3 regions of the Plantactinospora sp. CNZ321 genome follow, and region 3 is predicted to be linked to each of the others. Evidence: riboswitches for the same ligand, from Rfam matches in the RefSeq annotation. Region 3 holds a riboswitch; each other region holds the start of a gene.
What was found. Region 3 has a riboswitch for cyclic di-AMP ahead of EV371_RS13780 (VldE C-terminal domain-containing protein). Riboswitches for the same ligand answer to the same signal wherever they lie in the genome.

Region 1 (5,998 bases), 2.1 Mb from region 3:
GGCGGCCTGGCGCGACTTCCTCCACGCCCTGCCCTCCCGCTGACCGCCGCGCTGGTGGGAAGGATCAGCCGCGCGGGGCGTACATGATGATGGCGACCCCGACCAGGCAGATGACGGCGCCGGCCAGGTCGTAGCGGTCCGGCCGGAACCGGTCCACCAGTACGGCCCAGCCGAGCGAGCCGGCCACGAAGACACCCCCGTACGCGGCGAGCACCCGGCCGAAGTGCGGATCGGGTTGGAACGCCGCGACGAAGCCGTACCCGGCCAGCGCCAGCATCCCGGTGGCGACGAAGAGCAGGCCGCGATGCTCGCGCACGCCCTGCCAGACCAGCCAGGCACCGCCGATCTCGGCGACGGCGGCGAGCAGGAAGAGCAGCAGCGAGCGCACGATCGTCACGCCCGCCATTGTCGCCGGCCGGGGCGGACGTCGACCGTCGGCATGGCCGGACGGCGGGCCCACGGTTTGCCCTGCATCGATGACTGTCTCTAAGCTTGGTCGGCGCCGTCACGCGACCGGTACGGGCTGGCCAGGTCGTCGCGGTGGATTGGTGATCATGGGAGCTGGTCACGGGAGCCCAACGAGGGGCGGTACGCGTCGCGCGTGCCGGTCACTCGTCGTCGTAACAGCACTGCCGGCACGCGCCAGGGACGGCGACGGGGCCGGCGGTTGTCCGAGAGGAACTCCCATGAGGATCCCCGCACCGTACCGTCCGTACCGTCGCGTCTCCCTGGCCCTGGCCGCAGCGACCGCGATCGCCGCGAGCGGCGTCGCCGTGGTCGGCACCGGCCTGACACCGGTCGCCCAGGCTGCCACCGGCTGCCTGGTCGACTACACCGCCAACCAGTGGACCGGTGGCTTCACCGCCGCCATCCGGGTGACCGCCGGGAACACCCCGGTCAACGGCTGGACCGTGACCTGGACCTACGGCGGTGACCAGCGGATCACCAACAGCTGGAACGCCCAGGTCAGCCAGTCCGGCGCGACCGTCACCGCCCGGAACGTGGCCTGGAACGGGTCGCTGCCGGCCGGCGGCTCCACCGAGTTCGGCGTCCAGGGCAGCTACGCCGCGAGTTCGGCGGCACCGAGCGGCTTCACCCTGAACGGCGAGTTGTGCAACGGCGCCGAGCCGACCACACCGCCCAGCACCGTACCGCCGACGACCGCGCCGCCGACGACGCCGCCCACCAGCGCACCGCCCACGGTGACGCCGTCGCCGACCGTCCCGCCCAGCACGCCGCCGCCGAGCGGCTGCGGTACGGCGGCAATCTGCGACGGTTTCGAGAACCAGACCGGTACGTCGCCCTCCGGCGACTGGAGTGTCAGCTACCCGGACTGCTCGGGCAGCGGCACCGCCAGCATCGACACCTCGGTCGCGCACCAGGGCACCCGCTCGGTACGCATCAACGGCGCCGTCGGCTACTGCAACCACGTCTTCGTCGGCTCCACCCGGGATCTCGGCAGCGTCGGACCGGTGCGCTACGCCCGACTCTGGGTACGGCACACCACCGCGCTGCCGACCTCGCACGTGACCTTCCTGGCCATGCGGGACGCCGCCGACGGCAACCGTGACCTGCGGATGGGCGGGCAGAACGGCGCCCTGCAGTGGAACCGGGCCTCCGACGACGCCACCCTGCCGGAGCAGAGCCCGAACGGTGTCGCGCTCAGCGCGCCGCTGCCGGTCAACCAGTGGACCTGCCTGGAGTTCATGGTGGACGGCGCGCAGGGCCGGCTCTCCACCTGGGTAAACGGCACCGCGGTGACCGGGCTGACCGCCGACGGTACGCCCACGCACGACGTCGACGGGCAGTGGTACAACCGGGCCAACTGGCGGCCGAACCTCACCGACCTGCGGCTGGGCTGGGAGAGCTACGGCGAGGGTGCGAACACGCTCTGGTTCGACGACGTGGCGCTCGGCTCGTCCCGGATCGGCTGCTGAACTGAGAGCCGGCTGCTGAGCTGAGGACCGGCTGCTGAGCTGAGAACCGGCGGCCGCTGAACGGAGAACCGCCGGCACTGCCCAGGGGTGGCGGGCGGTGTCGGCGGTTCTCGTTCGGTGTGCGGGTGCGGCCGATCAGTGCATCGACAGGTGCACGTGGTTGGTGTGGTCGCTGGACGGGTCCCCGTTGCCCCCGTTGTACGTCTTCCAACCGCTGCTCGGCAGCCAGATCTGCTTGAACCAGATCACGTACAGCACACCGAGTCGATCGGCGTTGCGCACGAAGTACGCCGCCAGGTTGTTGCCGTACGTCCGGTCGCCGCCGGTGGCCACCCCGCCGAACCCGTTCTTCTGGGCGGCGAAGTCGCACGCCTGTCCCTTCGGATGCTCGCCGCTGCCTCCGTTGCGGAAGCAGGAGACGAACCGGGTGAAGCCGGCCGCCTGGGCCTGCTTCAGCGCGTGCAGGGTGCGCGGGGTGATGCAGCCGCTGGTGGTCGGGTCGTTCTGACTGCACGACTCGTCCGGGAAGGAGCCGTCGGCGTTGCGGGGTGCCGGCCGCGCCGACCCGCCGCCACTGCCGCTGATCCCCGCGCCGGCGCCGCCGCTGTTGTTTGCCGCCGCCAGCGCCCGCTCGGCCTGCTTCTTGCGGGTCTCCATCACCTCGACCTGCTTGCGCTGCTCGGCGATCTCCTTGTCGAGCGCCGCCTTGGCCTGGGTCTCCTTGTCCAGGCTCTCCCGCAGCCCGCGCAGCTCCCGGCTCTCGTTCGCCGAGATGGTGTCGAGTGCGGCGGCCCGGTCCACCAGGCTGGTCGGAGATCCGCTGTTGAGCAGGGCCGAGACCTGTCCGAGCCGGCCGGTCCGGTATGCCATGTCGGCCATCCGGGCGACCCGCTCACCCCGGGTCGCCACCTCGGTACGCAGCGCGGCGAGCTGCTGGTTCAGTTCCTTCTGCCGCTTGACGGAGTTGTTCAGCTTGTTCTTGGCGTTCAGGTAGCCCTTGCTGGCGACCTGGAGTTGCTCGCGCAGGCTGTCGCTGCCTCCGTCGATGTCGTCCCCGCCGGGTGCCGCGGCCAGCACAGCGGCGGTCGCGTACTCCGGTGCCGCGGCGGCGGGTGCGCCGCCGAGTGCCGCGAGGACCATGCCCAGGGCGATGGCCGCGGTCGTCGCGGCCTTCCGGGACGGTCTCGTGGCGCTCCGCGCGGACGCCGGAGCCTGTCGGGTGGGTGCCAGGAACGGCATATGACAATGTCCTTCCGTCAGCCGCCGACCGGGTTAGCTGACGGGTTCGGGACGGAAGATCCCTACCGCTGGCGCGGATACACCCCTGGTACGTGGTTCCCCGGCTCGCGCGTGCGATTAGGCGACGGCCTCCGCAGGCGCCGGAGGGCGCCGCCCGGCGGAGACCGGAGCCGAGCTTACCGGCAGTTGTCGTCCGGGGATACGTGGCGTCGCTGCCGTCGAATTCACGATTCTCCTGCTTCAGACGGATGTATCCGGACAAAAATAGCGAGCGTGCGGACGAAACTTAAGATGCCGCTAACTATCGGTGAACCTCTACGCCTGCCGGGGGCGGATTTCCGACAGTTTCCGGCCGGTCGCCCCGACACGCAGCGTCGCGGCCGGTTACCAGTCGGTGGGTCCGCAGCCGCCCGGCGCGGCGTCCGGCTCGACCTGAAGGGTGGCGTGCGAGATGTCGAACTCCTCGCGCAACGCCGACCGGGCCGCCGCGAGTACGGTACCGACCTCCGCGTCGCTGTCCAGCCTCAGGTGCGCCGAGGCCACCTCCATCCCGGAGGTGAGGGTCCAGACGTGCAGGTCGTGTACGTCACACACCCCCGGCACGGCCGCCAGCCGGGTGCCTACGGCCGCCACGTCGAGATGCTCCGGCGCGGCCTGCACCAGGATGCGTACGGCGGTCCGGCCGAGCCGCCAGGTGCGGGGCAGAATGAACAGCCCGACCGCCAGGGCGACGATCGGATCGGCCCAGCGCCAGCCGGTCAGGATGATCACCACGGCGGCGACGATCACGCCCACCGAGTTGAGCAGGTCCCCGAGCACCTCGAGATAGGCGCCGCGCAGGTTGATGCTCTCCTGCGCACCGGGTCGGAGCAGGCCGAACGCGGCGGCGTTGGCCAGCAGGCCGAGTACGGCCACCGCGAGCATCGGGCCGGCCTCCACCCGGGGCGGGTCGGCGAACCGGCGTACCGCCTCGACCAGTACGTAGAGCGCCACCCCGGACAGCAGTACCGCGTTGGCCAGCGCGGCCAGCACCTCCAGCCGGTACAGGCCGAAGGTCCGCTGCGGAGCACCGACCACCCGCCGGGCCGCCGTGATCGCGGCCAGTGCCATCCCGATCCCGAGCACGTCGGTGAACATGTGCCCGGCGTCGGAGAGCAGCGCGAGCGAGCCGGTGACCAGTGCGGCGACCGTCTCCACCACCATCAGGACGGCGAGCAGCACGAAGGCGGCAACCAGCCGTCCCCGGTGCCGCTGCGCCGCCCGGATCAGCGGCACCCCGTGGTCGTGCCCGCCTCCCAACGCGTTCTCCTTTCCCCGCTGTCGATACTGCCGGCCGACGCGGTGTCGGGGGAGCCGGTCCCATCGAAGAGGCGACGCCGAACGCCCACCCCTCGGCACCGAGGGTGCCGGCGCCCGGCGCCCGGCGCTCGCGGGGCCGGCGCTCGGGGGGCCGGCGCTCGGGGGGCCAGAGGCGCGGTCGGGGTCCCCCGGGGCCCGGCAGACCGCCAGTGACTTGACGCATTCCCTTATGGGTATATGATGACTGCCATGGCACGAGCAGCGACGACGTCGGACGTCTTCAACGCGATCGCCGAGCCGCAGCGCCGGGAGATCCTGGTGCTGCTGCGGTCGGGTGAGTGGCCGGTGACCGACCTGGCCCGGGAGCTGGGGATGACCCAGCCGGGGGCGTCCAAGCACCTGCGGGTGCTCCGGGAGGTCGGGTTGGTGCGGGACCGCAAAGCGGGTAAGCAGCGCCTCTACGGCCTGGACGCCCGAGGGCTGCGACCGGTCCACGAGTGGACCGGCGGGTTCGAGCGGTTCTGGAACGAGAGCTTCGACCGGTTGGACGCATACGTGCAGGAACTGAAGAAGGCAAGGCAAGGGGAGTAGCTGATGGGTACGACGGGACGGGAAACGCCGGCGCGATCCGCGACGGCCGACCGGGAGATCGTGGTCTCCCGGGTCATCGACGCCCCGCGGGAGCTGGTGTTCGAGGCGTTCACCGAGGTGCGGCACCTGTCGCGCTGGTGGGGGCCGGAGGGGTTCACCACCACCACGCGGTCCTTCGAGTTCCGCGTCGGCGGGGAGTGGGACTTCGTGATGCACGGACCGGACGGGACGGACTACCAGGAGTGGATCACCTGGACCGAGATCGTCCCGCCGGAGGGGATCACGCTGCTGCACGGTGAGTCCCGCGGCGACCCGAACGCCTTCGAGTCGGTCCTCACGTTCGCGCCCGACGGGGCGGCGACCCGGATCGAGATGCGCACGGTCTTCCCCACCAAGGAGCTGCGCGACGAGGCGGTCGAGAAGTACCACGCGGTCGAGGGCGGCCAGCAGACCCTGGACAACCTGGCTGCCTACGTCACCGAGATCGCTCGGAAGGGAGCGGAGGGCTGATGGCCGGGAAGGTCTTCTTCAGCGTGTCGATGTCGCTGGACGGGTTCATCGCACCCGAGTCCAGCGGGAAGCTGATGGGACGACAGTGGATGGAACTGCAGGCGTGGATCTTCCCGCAGCGGTTCTTCCGGGAGAACCTGAAGCTCGGCGAGGGCGGCGAGGAGGGGCGCGACAACGACATCGCGCGGGAGACGTTCGAGCGCACCGGCGCGAGCGTCATGGGCAAGCGCATGTTCGACGCCGGCGAGCAGATGTGGCCGGCCGAGGCGCCGTTCCACACGCCGGTCTTCGTGGTGACGCACGAGAAGCGTGACCCCTGGGAGCGGCCCGGCGGTACCACCTTCCACTTCGTCAACGACGGCATCGAGACCGCGCTCGACCGGGCCCGCGAGGCCGCCGGCGACCGCGACGTCCGCATCGCG
Region 2 (5,998 bases), 1.7 Mb from region 3:
CGCCACCCCGACGGGCGGCTCCGACTGGCAAAACTGGAGCATCGCCAGCACCGAGACCGCCTCCGGCCTCGCACTCTTCCTACGCAACGCCACCACCGGCGACCTGTACCTGTGGACTAGGGTCACCATGGTCGACAACGGCGACGGCACCGGCACGCTGACCTACATTCAGCACCGGGTGGCGGCGAACTGGAACACCGGCGTTCCCATCAGCACGCTGTGGGCCGCCGACATCAACACCGACGGCACGCCGGACCTGTGGACCGTGCTACCAAACGGCACCTACCGGGCGTACCTGATCTCCGGCCTGTCCACCGGCACCCCGGCGGTGACCGCCACCCGGGCCAAGCCGCTCGCCTGACCTGCTTGGGGCGCGCCACCACCCGGCGGCGCGCCCCAGCCATCACCGTCGAGGAGCCGCTGTTGAGTCCCTTAGCGGCCTCATACGCACGATAGCGATAAGGAAAAGCCCTGGTCGGCTTCCGCCTGACCAGGGCTCTTTCTGGAGCGGGTGACGGGAATCGAACCCGCACTGTCAGCTTGGGAAGCTGATGTTCTGCCATTGAACTACACCCGCGAGCGGACCCCACTGTACCCGGTCGGGTCCGATCATGCACTCACCCTCCCCGGCCGTACGACCCCGAGCACCTTCCGTCGGCTCGGATCGGTCGTGAACCACGCCGTACTGCCTCGTTTGCAACTCGGGCCACGGCTAGTAACGTCCGCCGCACCTGCAACTATGTCTCTGCGTCATCGCAGGACGACTCTCTGAATGCAAAGGGTGTAGCAATGGCGTTTCGTGGGCTGCGGTGGTCGTCGCGTTCCGGCGTGACCGGCATGGCGAGCATGTTTCTCGTCCTGCTGCTCGTACCCGGTCCGGCGATGGCGGCACCTCCGGACTCGGCCCGGCGGTCGGACGAATCGGGCTGTGTCGCGCCGATTGGAGGCCACACCGTGGTCCGAGGCGCCAGGGCGAGGCCCGGTGCGCCGCACATCACCGAGCCGAACGAGCTGACCCCGGCCGAGGCCGCCGAACTGGAGCGTGCGGTCGACTCGGCGTACGCGCAACGGGTCGGGGTCGCGCCGCTCGGCGTACCGGGGAGGGGGTTCGGGATCACCGTTGACGTGGTGTTCCACGTGGTCAGCGAGAACCGGAGCAGGGCCGGCGGGAACATCCCGATGTCGATGATCCGCGCCCAGTTGAGGGTGCTCAACGACGCCTTCGGTGGGCGTACCGGTGGGGCCTGGACGCCGTTCCGCTTCAGGTTGAAGAAGGTGAACCGGGTGGTCAACCCGGCCTGGTATCCGATCGTGTCGGAGAGCCCGGCGGAGGCGCAGATGAAGCGTGGGCTGCGGGTCGGCGGCAAGCACACCCTGAACATCTACACCGGGTTGCTGGAGGACCAGCTACTCGGCTGGGCCACCTTCCCGAAGGGCGACCTCGACCCGTACGACGGGGTGGTGGTGCTCGCCGAGTCGCTGCCGGGCGGCACGGCGGCGCCGTACGACGCCGGTGACACGGCCATCCACGAGATCGGGCACTGGCTGAATCTCTACCACACCTTTCAGCAGGGCTGTGCGGGCCAGGGTGACCACGTCTTCGACACGCCCGCCGAGGCGGAACCGGCCTTCGGCTGCCCGGAGGGACGGGACTCCTGCCCGACGGGGCCGGGCCTCGACCCGGTCCACAATTTCATGGACTACTCCGTCGACGACTGCATGTACGAGTTCACGTACGGCCAGGTGTTCCGGATGCTGAAGGCGTGGAAGGCGTTCCGGGAGCCGTAGGTCAGGACGCCGGAACCGGCTGCTCTTCGACGGCCCGGCGCCGGCCGCGTCGCCTTGGGCCGGCGACGCTGCCCTCGGGTGCGGTGACGGCACCGGCCGGGTCGAGCCAGACCTGCACGGCGGGTCGCTCGGACCGCTCTCCGCCGGCGAGCGGGGTGGCGCCGTTGCTGCCGTGCCGGGCCACCATCGCCACGTCGACGGTGAACTCGAAGAGCCGCCAGTCGACCTGCGGCGCGGCCCGCAGGTTGCCGGCGAGCCGGTCCACCCGGGCCTGGTCGGTCACCGGCCGGGCCCGGCCGGCGACGTACGCCTCGTCGTCGCTCTCCTCGGGCGGAAACGAGTGCAGCGCGTAGCGCCCGTCCCGTTCGAGGTCGCGCCGCTTCGGGGAGTCGACGACGAAACAGAAGAGTCCCTCGTCGGTGATGACCGGGGACACCGGGTGCACCCGCGGCCCACCGTCGGCGCGCACGGTCGCCAGGTAGCCGAGACCCGGGCCGTACTGCTGGATGAGGACGCGGATCGCGTCGGCGAGTCGGGGCTCGTCAGAGGCGAATTCGGACCAGGATGCCATGCGTACATTCTATCGAACACATGTTCGATCACCTACCCCGATCCCACCCGCGTCCCACCCATCGGCGAGGTCGCGGCCGGTCGCCGCCCTCGACTCGCTAAGGTGATCCGGTGCTGCTCTCCGACCACGACCTAGTGATCGAGATGAAGTCGGGCACGCTCGCGCTGGAGCCGTTCGATCCCGCGCTGGTGCAGCCGTCGAGCATCGACGTACGCCTGGACCGGCTCTTCCGGGTCTTCAACAACCACCTCTACACGCACATCGACCCGGCCGTGCAGCAGGACGACCTGACCTCGCTGGTCGACGTGCCGGACGGCGAGCCGTTCGTGCTGCACCCAGGCGAGTTCGTGCTCGCCTCGACGCTGGAGGTGATCTCCCTCGGCGACCAGCTCGCCGGCCGGCTGGAGGGCAAATCGAGTCTGGGCCGGCTCGGCCTGCTCACCCACTCGACCGCGGGCTTCATCGATCCCGGATTCTCCGGACACGTCACGCTGGAGCTGTCGAACGTGGCCAACCTGCCGATCCGGCTCTGGCCGGGGATGAAGATCGGTCAGCTCTGCATCTTCCGGCTCTCGTCGCCGTCCGCGCACCCGTACGGGTCGGCCGTCTACGGCTCGCGCTACCAGGGGCAGCGCGGTCCCACCCCGAGCCGCTCCTGGCAGAACTGGCGCACCTGGCCCACCGGCTGACGCCACGCCACGCCACGCGCCGGCCAACCCCGGATCGAACGGCAGAACCCCCGCCGCAGTCGCGCGACGGGGGTTCTGCCGTTGGCCTGGTCCGGGAGGCGTCAGCCCGGTCGACCGAAGCTGTGGATGTCGGTGCCCAGCCGCTTCATCTTGATCGGTTCGCCGGCCCGGGAGGCGTGCACGATCCAGCCGTCACCGACGTACATGCCGACGTGGCTCAGGTTGGCGTAGTAGAAGACGAGGTCACCGGGGCGTAGCGCGGAACGGCTGACCGACTTCACCGCGCCGCGCTGGGCGCGGGCGTTGTGCGGCAGCGAGACGCCGCCCTTGGCCCACGCGGCCAGGGTCAGGCCGGAGCAGTCGTACGAGCCGGGGCCGTCGGCACCCCACTTGTAGGGCTTGCCGATCTGGGCGCAGGCGAACTTGACCGCCTTGCCGGCCGCGCCTCCGGGGTAGGTGGCCGGGCAGGGCGCGGGCCGCAGCGGGCCGGCCGAGCCGTTCCCGTACGCCTGGATCCGCAGCTTCTGAAGCCGGTCGACCTCGGCGTCGATCTCCTTCTTCTTCGCCGCCAGTTCCGCCTCGGTCTTGGTCAGCTGGCTGACCAGCCGGTCCAGCGGGGCCTTCTGGGCGGCGTACTTCTCCTTGAGCGCGACGACCGCCTGCACCTCGCGCTGCTGCTGCCGCGCGAACTGGTCGAGCACCGAGAGCTGGCCGACCAGCGCGGTCGGCGACTTCGAGGTGAGCAGGGCGTTGACCGCCGAGGCCTTGTCACCCTTGTACGCCTGCACGGCGAAGTCGCTCACCCGGTTCATCGCGGCGTCGATCTGCGACTGGAGCGGGGCGATCTTCTTCTGCAGGGCGGCGGCCTGCTTCTTCTTCGCCGCCAGGTCCTGCCGGGTGGCGTTGTGCTTCTCGACGACCGGCTCCAGCTTGCGCCAGGCGGTGTCGATCTGCTGCTCGATCTCGGCCACCGTCGGCTCGGCGAGCGCCGGCGTCGTGCCGGTGAAGAGCACGGCGGCGCTGGCGAGTGCGGTGATCGCGATGGCGAGAATGGACCTTCGAGAGCGCGGTTTCGTGTCCCCGGAGTCGGTGGATGCCGACCGGAGGGATGACGACCGCAGCGGGGCAGGGGGAGCCACCGGGGTCCGTACTCCTTCTTCCGTAGCCCGCCTACCGGGTTAGCTGACGGGTTCGGGCGGGAAGATTGTCGCCCTACCGCGTTCGACGCGGATTCACCCCATGAAGCTCGGGTCCCCGGTTCGCTGAGTGTGACGATTCGGCGGTGTCGAGACGTCGCCGCCCGGCTAGGCGGCCTGCCGTCGGCTCGACGGTCCCCAACACTAGAGAAGGGTGTTATCCAAACGCAACCCCGTGATTGGAGTCGATTCGTTAGGTATTGGGGCCGTCGCTGACGGTGGGAAAGCCGTTCGGACCCCGCCGGGTCCGCCGGACACGCTCGGTATCCGTGGTGGAGTGAGTGAAAGATTTCTACATGGTGAGCAGCATGCTCGGCAGGTATTGACCGACAACGGTCCCGGGTGGAGGGTGATCATCAAGGCCACTCCCGGCTCATGGAGGTTCGATGCTTCCCACGACACACCCGCTGAGCAGGAAATTCGCGATCGGGGTCGCGATCGCCGGCGCCGCCGCGCTGCTGCCGGCCAGCCCCGCGCCAGCCGCCGTCGCGGCCCCCGACACCCGGCAACAGGAGTACGCCGCGGCGGCGGCCGAGTTCGGCGTACCCGAGAGCGTGCTGCTCGGCGTCTCCTATCTGGAATCCCGCTGGGACACCAACGCCGGCACGCCGAGCACCAGCGGCGGGTACGGCCCGATGCACCTCACCGACGTCGCCGGACTCGCCGCCGAGCCGGGGCATCCCGAACACGGCGAGGACCGGCGCGGCGACCCGGCCCGACCCGCCCGCCCCGCGACCGGACCCGCCGGCCCGCACGCCGACCGGACCGGCGCCCCACCCCCCGGCGGGCAGACCCTGGACGCCGCCGCCGCACTGACCGGAGCCGACGAGCACCTGCTCCGCGCCGAACCGGCGGCGAACATCCGGGGCGGGGCGGCGCTGCTGGCGTCGTACCAGCGGGCGCTGGCCGGACCGACGGGCCCGGCCAGCGACCCGGCGGCCTGGTACGGCGCGGTGGCCCGGTACGCCGGCAGCGACCGCGCGGACGCCGCCGCGGCCTTCGCCGACGAGGTGTACCGGACCATCGCCGAGGGCGCCAGCCGGACCACCGACGACGGCCACCGGATCACCCTGCCCGGCCGACCCGGGATCGTCCCGCAGCGCTCCTGGCTGGATCGGCTCGGCCTGCCCGGCCGGCCCCGCCCGGACGGGCTGGAGTGCCCCCGCGACATCTCCTGCGAGTGGATCCCCGCCCCCTACCAGGCGTTCGGGGACGGCGACTACGGCAACCACGACCTCTCCGACCGGCCGGCCCGGCAGAAGATCGAGTACATCGTCATCCACGACACCGAGGGCAGCTACGACACCACGCTGCGGCTGGTGCAGGATCCCACCTACGTGAGCTGGCAGTACACGCTCCGCTCGGCGGACGGGCACATCGCGCAGCATGTCAAGGGCAAGGACGTGGCCTGGCACGCCGGCAACTGGTACGTCAACGCCAAGGCGATCGGCCTCGAACACGAGGGCTTCGCCGCCCAGGGCACCTGGTACACCGAGGCGATGTACCGGACCTCGGCCAAGCTGGTCCGCTACCTCGCCGACCGGTACGACATCCCGCTGGACCGCCACCACATCATCGGGCACGACAACGTCCCCGGCATCCTGCCGGCGAACGTGCGCGGCATGCACTGGGACCCGGGCCCGTACTGGGACTGGTCGCACTACTTCGACCTGCTGAGGGCACCGCTGCGGGGCATCGGCATCCCGGCCGCCGGCCTGGTCACCATCGCCCCGGACTTCGCCACCAACCGGCCG
Region 3 (5,998 bases):
CCCGCACGGGTTGCCAGGTGGTGCCGCCGTCGAGGGAGACGGAGAGCGTGAAGGAGGTGCCGACCTCGGGCCCAGCTGAGCCGCCGGGGCGGTGTGCCGCCCACCGGCGAACCGGTCGCCCGGTGTCTGGGGTTCCGGCCCGGGCTCGGACGGTCAGGCTGCCGGCCCGGCCGGGCCGGTCCCGTCGAGTGCCGCCCGCAGCAGCGTGCGGGTCTGCTCGTCGAAGGCGACCAGCCGGATCGACTCGACCGCCGACGGCGTGGACCGGAGCGTATCGACCGCGATCCGGGCCGCCCGGTCGGCAGGAAAGCCGTAGACCCCGGTGGCGATCGCCGGAAAGGCCACGCTGCGCGCACCCACCTCGTCGGCGACCGCCAAGCAGCGGCGATAGCAGGAGGCCAGCACCTCGGCCTCGCCGAATCCGCCGCCCGCCCAGACCGGACCGACGGTGTGGATGACGTTGCGGACCGGCGGGTCGAGGTCGAACGCCGGGGTCGCCACCGCCTCGCCGGGTGGGCAGGGTGCGAGCGCCCCGCCCGCCTCGGCGAGCCGGGGACCGGCCGCGCGGTGGATGGCACCGTCCACACCGCCACCACCCAGCAGCGACTCGTTGGCGGCGGTGACGATCGCGTCCACGCGTTCCCGGATGATGTCGCCACGGACGACTTCGATGGTGACCATCCGCCGATGATGCCAGTCGGCGCGGCACCTGTCCGCACAACGCGACCGCCCCGCGACCTGGCGGCCAGGTGGCGGGGCGGTGGCGTTGTGCTGCGCGGGCTGTTCTGCTGCTCGGGCTACAGCATCGAGACGTGCACGTGGTCGGTGTGGTCGCTCGGACCGCTGTAGGAACTCCAGCCCCGGTCCGGGAACCAGATTTCCTTGTACCAGATCACGTAGAGGATGCCGAGCCGGTCCGCGTTGCGGATCAGGAACGCGGCCAGGTCGTTGCCGTACTTCATCTGGTCGTCGTTGGCGGCCCGGCTGAAGCCGGAGTTGCGCAGCGACCAGTCGCAGGCGCGGCCCTTCGGGTGCTCGAACGGCCCGCCGGGCCGGTAGCAGCCGACGAACCTCTTGAAGCCCGCCCGGCGCACCTCGTTGTACATGTGCAGAGTCCGGGCGGTGACGCAGCCGCTGGTGGTCGGGTCGTTCTTGTTGCAGGGCAGCCCCGGGAAGCCGTCCGCCATCCCGGGCCCCGGCCTGGCCACCGGCGAGGTGGCCGCCACCAGCCCCTTGTCGGGGCGCGAGTTGCCACCCACCAGGGCGAGCGCCTTCGCCGCGTCCGACTGCTGCTTCTTGATGATTTTCTCTTGCGCGGCCTGCTTGGCGACCTCCTCGTCGATCGCCTTCTTGGCCGCACCGACCTCGTCCCGCGCCTGGTTGAGCGCGCGGATCTTGCTGTTGTTGAACATGTTCAACTCGTTGAGCGCGGACGCCCGCTCCATGAACGAGCTGGCCGAGGGGTCGGACGAGTTGTTGGTCAGCAGCATCGATATCGCGCTGAGCTTGCCGCTGCGGTACGACTCGGCCGCGATCTCGCTCGCCTCCGGCGTGAGTGCCGCGAGGCGGGCTTCCGCCTGCTTCAACTGGGTGCCGAGTTGCTGCTGCCGCCGCTGGGACTTGACGCGCTCGGCCTTCGCCTCGGCGAGCCGCTTGCCTGCGCTGGCGAGCACCTCTCCGAGTACCGGTGAGTCGGCCTCCTCCTCAGGAGCCGGCTTCGGCGCTGGCGCCGCCGACGCCTCCGAGGGGACCATGACCAGTGCTGCGGCGGTGAGCAGTGCCAGGGCAGTCGCCAGTGTTCGGCGTAGGGGTGCCCTCACATGTATCCCTTCCGTCGGCCGCCGACCGGGTTAGCTGACGGGTTCGGGATGGAAGTGGTCCCTACCGCTGTCGCGGATTCACCCCAGGGGTGCGTGGGTCCCCGGCTCGCCGTGTGGCGATTAGGCGGCGATCAGCGCCGGCGCCACGCGGCATCCGGCGGCTATGAACGGCAGACAGCATACCCGGTTTCGCTTCTCGAATGGCAAGACCCAATCATGGCCAAAGGCGTTGTCGGGCAACGACTATCAGTAATCACTGCGCTTCGGACGCATCGAAGAGCATGCTTTGTCCGCCATTATCGACTTGCTGCTGTCGGCTATTTACCAAGCGCGTTCCCACCCGCTCGACGTGCGGAAACGTGTCCAGGTTGGTCAGTCGGTGATTCTCCGGTCACCATGGGCGCCAGGGTGTTGTGCCGCACGGCCACCGGCCACGGTGCCGGCCGAGAGCAGACCCACGGTCACCACAACCCGGTGCCGCGACACGCGGCACGGCGGACTACGTGTCCGGCACGGCGTGTCGAACTCGCCTGCACCCCCGGACCTCCCCGGAGCGCCGCATCTCCCCGGAGCGCCGCGCGCCGGCTACCCGATCGGCGCCCCCGCAAACTCGGTCGGCCCCCGGAAGACCCGGGCCGGACTGGCCGGGCCACCCGTGGCGGATGAGGATGAAGACCGGCCGCGCGGGTATCCGCGTCCGCGATGGTGCGGCGGGTGGAGGAACGAGTGCGCGGACGCGCGGTACCGGCGACGACCGTCGGTGCCGCGCTGGCCGCCCAGGTGGTACCGGCGCTGACCGTGCTGCCCGGGGTACGGCTGAGGTTCTTTCCCCGGCTGAGCGGACGTGGCTCTCCGGGCCACGTCGCGCTGACCTTCGACGACGGCCCGGACCCGGCCTCCACCCCGCTCTTCGTCGAGACCCTGGCCGCACACCGGACCCGGGCGACGTTCTTCCTGCTCGGGTCGATGCTGGCCCGCGCACCCGAACTCGGCCTGGACCTCGCCGCCGCCGGGCACGAGGTGGCGGTGCACGGCTGGGCGCACCGGAACCTGCTGCTCCGCGGCCCGCACGCGACCTACCGCGACCTGGCCCGCACCCGGGAGCTGATCGGCGCGGTGACCGGGCGGACGCCCCGGTACTTCCGCCCGCCGTACGGGGTGCTCAGCACCGCCGCCCTGATGGCCGCCCGCCGGCTGGGCCTGACCCCGGTGCTCTGGACCTGCTGGGGGCGGGACTGGACCCGGTCGGCGACCCGCACCTCGGTACTCGACACGCTGCGCGCCGGGCTGTCCGGCGGCGGCACCGTACTGCTGCACGACTCCGACTGCACCTCGGCGCCGGGCTCCTGGCAGGCCAGCCTCGCCGCGCTGCCGTACCTGCTTGAGGAGTGCCTCCGCCGGGGCTGGCGGGTCGGCCCGCTCGGCGAGCACGGCTGATCCGGCGCCGCCGTGCTCAGCCCACAGTCAGCCCACCCGATCGGTCACCTCGCCGGGTACCGCCTCGGCACGACTGCCGGGCACCGGCGGCGGGGCCGAGGCGGCGGTGCCGACCGCCGGCCGCGCTCCGGAGCGCGGGTGCCGGACCCGGGTCACCACGCCGACGTGCGCCCGCCGCGCGGCCTGGAGCGCGGTGAACAGCCCGTACGCACCGCGACCGACCAGCCGGTGCTTGAGTCCGGCGGCACCGCCCGGCGGCTGGTAGCCCGCCGGTGGCAGGTGGGCCCGGTACCGGGTGACGATCTCGGCGAAGAACTCGCGGCGGCGGCCCGGCGGCACCCGCCGGGGATGGCCGAGCACCTGCAACAGGTGCCAGATCATCCGCTGGAAGATCAGGTGACGCAGTTCGGCCGACACCGCCGGGTCGGCGTCCAGGCCGGCCAACACCCGGTCCCAGTGCGCGAAGACCTCGAAGTGCCGTTCGCTGACCGTCGCGGTGATCGCGCCCTCCGGGCGCTGCCGGTAGGCGTAACAGCAGCGGTCCAGCAGGGTGATCCGCCGCGCGGCGAGCATCAGCGGGAAGCTGAACGAGACGTCCTCGTACCAGCCGGGCTCGAACCCAAGGCCCAGGTCGAGGAGGAACCGGCGCCGGATCACCTTGTTGCAGGTGATGTGCAGCACCGACAGCAGCCCGGGGCGCTCCCGGAGGGTGAACGTCTCCGGCACCGGCTTCCCGGCACCGACCTGGGAGAGCGACAGGTGCCGGGTCCCGCCGTTCGGGTAGTACCGGGTGTAGGCGGTGATCAGCAGGTCCGGCCGGGTCCGGGTCAGCCGCTCGGCGACGGCCCGCAGGCTCCCCTCCGGCAGCCAGTCGTCGCCGTCGACGAACCACACGTACTCGCCGGTGGCCCGGGACAGGCCGGTGTTGCGGGCCGTCCCGAGCCCCTGGTTGCGGTCCAGGGTGACCACCACCAGCCGGGGGTCGCGTTCGGCGTACCGGGCCAGGATCGCCGCGCTGCCGTCGCTGGAGCCGTCGTCCACCGCCACCAGTTCGAGGTCGGGAAAGGACGGGTCGAGAATGGAGTCCAGGCAGTCCGCCAGGTACGCCCGCACCTGGTAGACCGGGACTATCACGCTGAGCAGGGTCACCGTGCACAACCTCCAGTGGAGGACGGAGACCGAATAGTAGCGCCGAGTAATCGGACGCCACGCGCTCAGTAACTATCGAGTGACCAAATTGTGATTTGTCACCCGAGCCCGGCCACCCAGTTCCACAGGTCGACCACCCACCCGGTCTGGCGCAGGTACGCCACCCCGACCCCGGCCAGGAAGATCCCGGTGACCAGGTGCGCGCCCCGGGCACTGCGGCGGATCCGGCCGAGCTGACGCTCCCAGACCACCCGGCCGACCAACCGGGCCAGCGCGAAGAGGCCGACCGCGACGAAGAGGGTCAGCACGAAGGTGACCACCGGACTGGTCAGGTCGCCCCGCGACGAGATCGCCCAGATTCCCCAGCAGACGAAGGCGAAGAGGCCGCCCATCATGCTCCAGTGCCGTCCGATGCGCAGCTGGCGCCAGTGGTAGCCGGGCGGAAGCTGCTGCCGCTCCTGCTCCATCACCGGCCACCCGGTGCCGGTCGGCTCGTGCGGCGCCTCCGGCTCGGTACGCGGCCGCGGCACCCCGACCTGCGCCACACCCCGCCGGAATCCCTCGGTCCCCGGCGGCATCCCCGGTCCCTCCGCACCGGGCGGCATCTCGACGGTCCGCTCGGCCCACGGCTGCGTCTGGTCTGCCATCTGTCCTGTCCTCCCCATCGGGTCGGGCCCGAACCCGTCCCCAGTTCCGAGGGTAACCAGCCGGTAAACACCTCGCCGAGCCGGCGTGGATCGGTTAGACAGGATCGATGACCGCCACGACGCTCGGATCAGAGCCACCGATCGAGGTCGGCGCCCCGGCCGACTGGGCCGCCATCGCCACCCTGCTGTACGCCGCCTACCACGCACTGCCGGACGAGGACGAGGCGGAGGCGGGCCAGGCCCTCACCGAACCGGAACGGTCGCTGCTGATCCGCTCCGGGGACGCCGTGGTGGCGCACGCGGCGGCGTTCACCCGGGAGCTGACCGTGCCGGGTGCGGTCGTACCTGCCGCGCACGTGACCAGGGTCGCGGTGGCGGCCACCCATCGCCGGCAGGGTCTGCTCAGCCGGCTGATGCGCCGACAGCTGCGGGACGTCCGGGCTGCCGGCCGGGAGCCGATCGCGGTGCTCTGGGCCAGCGAGGGGCAGATCTATCCCCGGTTCGGCTACGGCCAGGCGGCGCAACGGTGGCGCCTGGACGTGCAGACCGCCGGGCTGCGCCTGGCCGAGCCGGACGGGACCGGACCGAGGACAACGCTGCGCACCGGCGACCCGGTCGCGCTGCGACCCGCGCTCGCCGCCCTCTGGGACCGGCTCCGCCGGGACCGGCCGGGCTGGTCCAGCCGGACCGACCCGTGGTGGCGGTACCTGTTGATCGACAACCCCGCCCAGCGGTCCGGCGCGACGGCCCGGCAGGTCATACTCGCCGAGACGGCGGACGGGCCGGTCGGCTACGCCCTGTGGCGGGTCCGGCCCGGACAGGACGACCGGGGGCCACGGTGCAGCGTACTTCTCGACGAGCTGGTGGCCGCCGACCCAGCGGCCTACGCGGCGCTGTGGCGGTTCCTGGTCGGCATCGACCTGACCCGGAACGTGCGGTACGACT

Region 1: it holds a riboswitch for cyclic di-AMP, as region 3 does, so the genes downstream of both, EV371_RS04400 (coiled-coil domain-containing protein) here and EV371_RS13780 (VldE C-terminal domain-containing protein) in region 3, are expected to answer to the same signal.
Region 2: it holds a riboswitch for cyclic di-AMP, as region 3 does, so the genes downstream of both, EV371_RS06010 (NlpC/P60 family protein) here and EV371_RS13780 (VldE C-terminal domain-containing protein) in region 3, are expected to answer to the same signal.

The regions. Positions count from the first base shown of each region.
Region 1 is NZ_SHKQ01000001.1:1,009,072-1,015,069, reverse strand. It holds gene EV371_RS04410 (YnfA family protein) at 65-397, opposite strand; gene EV371_RS04405 (cellulose binding domain-containing protein) at 687-1,937, shown strand; gene EV371_RS04400 (coiled-coil domain-containing protein) at 2,073-3,077, opposite strand; cyclic di-AMP (ydaO/yuaA leader) riboswitch at 3,183-3,310, opposite strand; gene EV371_RS04395 (cation diffusion facilitator family transporter) at 3,561-4,475, opposite strand; gene EV371_RS04390 (metalloregulator ArsR/SmtB family transcription factor) at 4,725-5,066, shown strand; gene EV371_RS04385 (SRPBCC family protein) at 5,070-5,576, shown strand; gene EV371_RS04380 (dihydrofolate reductase family protein) at 5,576-5,998, shown strand, end outside.
Region 2 is NZ_SHKQ01000001.1:1,357,384-1,363,381, forward strand. It holds gene EV371_RS05985 (hypothetical protein) at 1-361, shown strand, start outside; tRNA gene EV371_RS05990 (tRNA-Gly) at 504-577, opposite strand; gene EV371_RS05995 (zinc metalloprotease) at 790-1,788, shown strand; gene EV371_RS06000 (pyridoxamine 5'-phosphate oxidase family protein) at 1,790-2,359, opposite strand; gene dcd (dCTP deaminase) at 2,470-3,048, shown strand; gene EV371_RS06010 (NlpC/P60 family protein) at 3,150-4,187, opposite strand; cyclic di-AMP (ydaO/yuaA leader) riboswitch at 4,200-4,340, opposite strand; gene EV371_RS06015 (N-acetylmuramoyl-L-alanine amidase) at 4,631-5,998, shown strand, end outside.
Region 3 is NZ_SHKQ01000001.1:3,071,173-3,077,170, reverse strand. It holds gene EV371_RS33395 (hypothetical protein) at 1-7, opposite strand, end outside; gene EV371_RS13785 (O-acetyl-ADP-ribose deacetylase) at 154-681, opposite strand; gene EV371_RS13780 (VldE C-terminal domain-containing protein) at 798-1,820, opposite strand; cyclic di-AMP (ydaO/yuaA leader) riboswitch at 1,824-1,957, opposite strand; gene EV371_RS13775 (polysaccharide deacetylase family protein) at 2,535-3,257, shown strand; gene EV371_RS13770 (glycosyltransferase) at 3,285-4,406, opposite strand; gene EV371_RS13765 (hypothetical protein) at 4,505-5,053, opposite strand; gene EV371_RS13760 (GNAT family N-acetyltransferase) at 5,161-5,998, shown strand, end outside.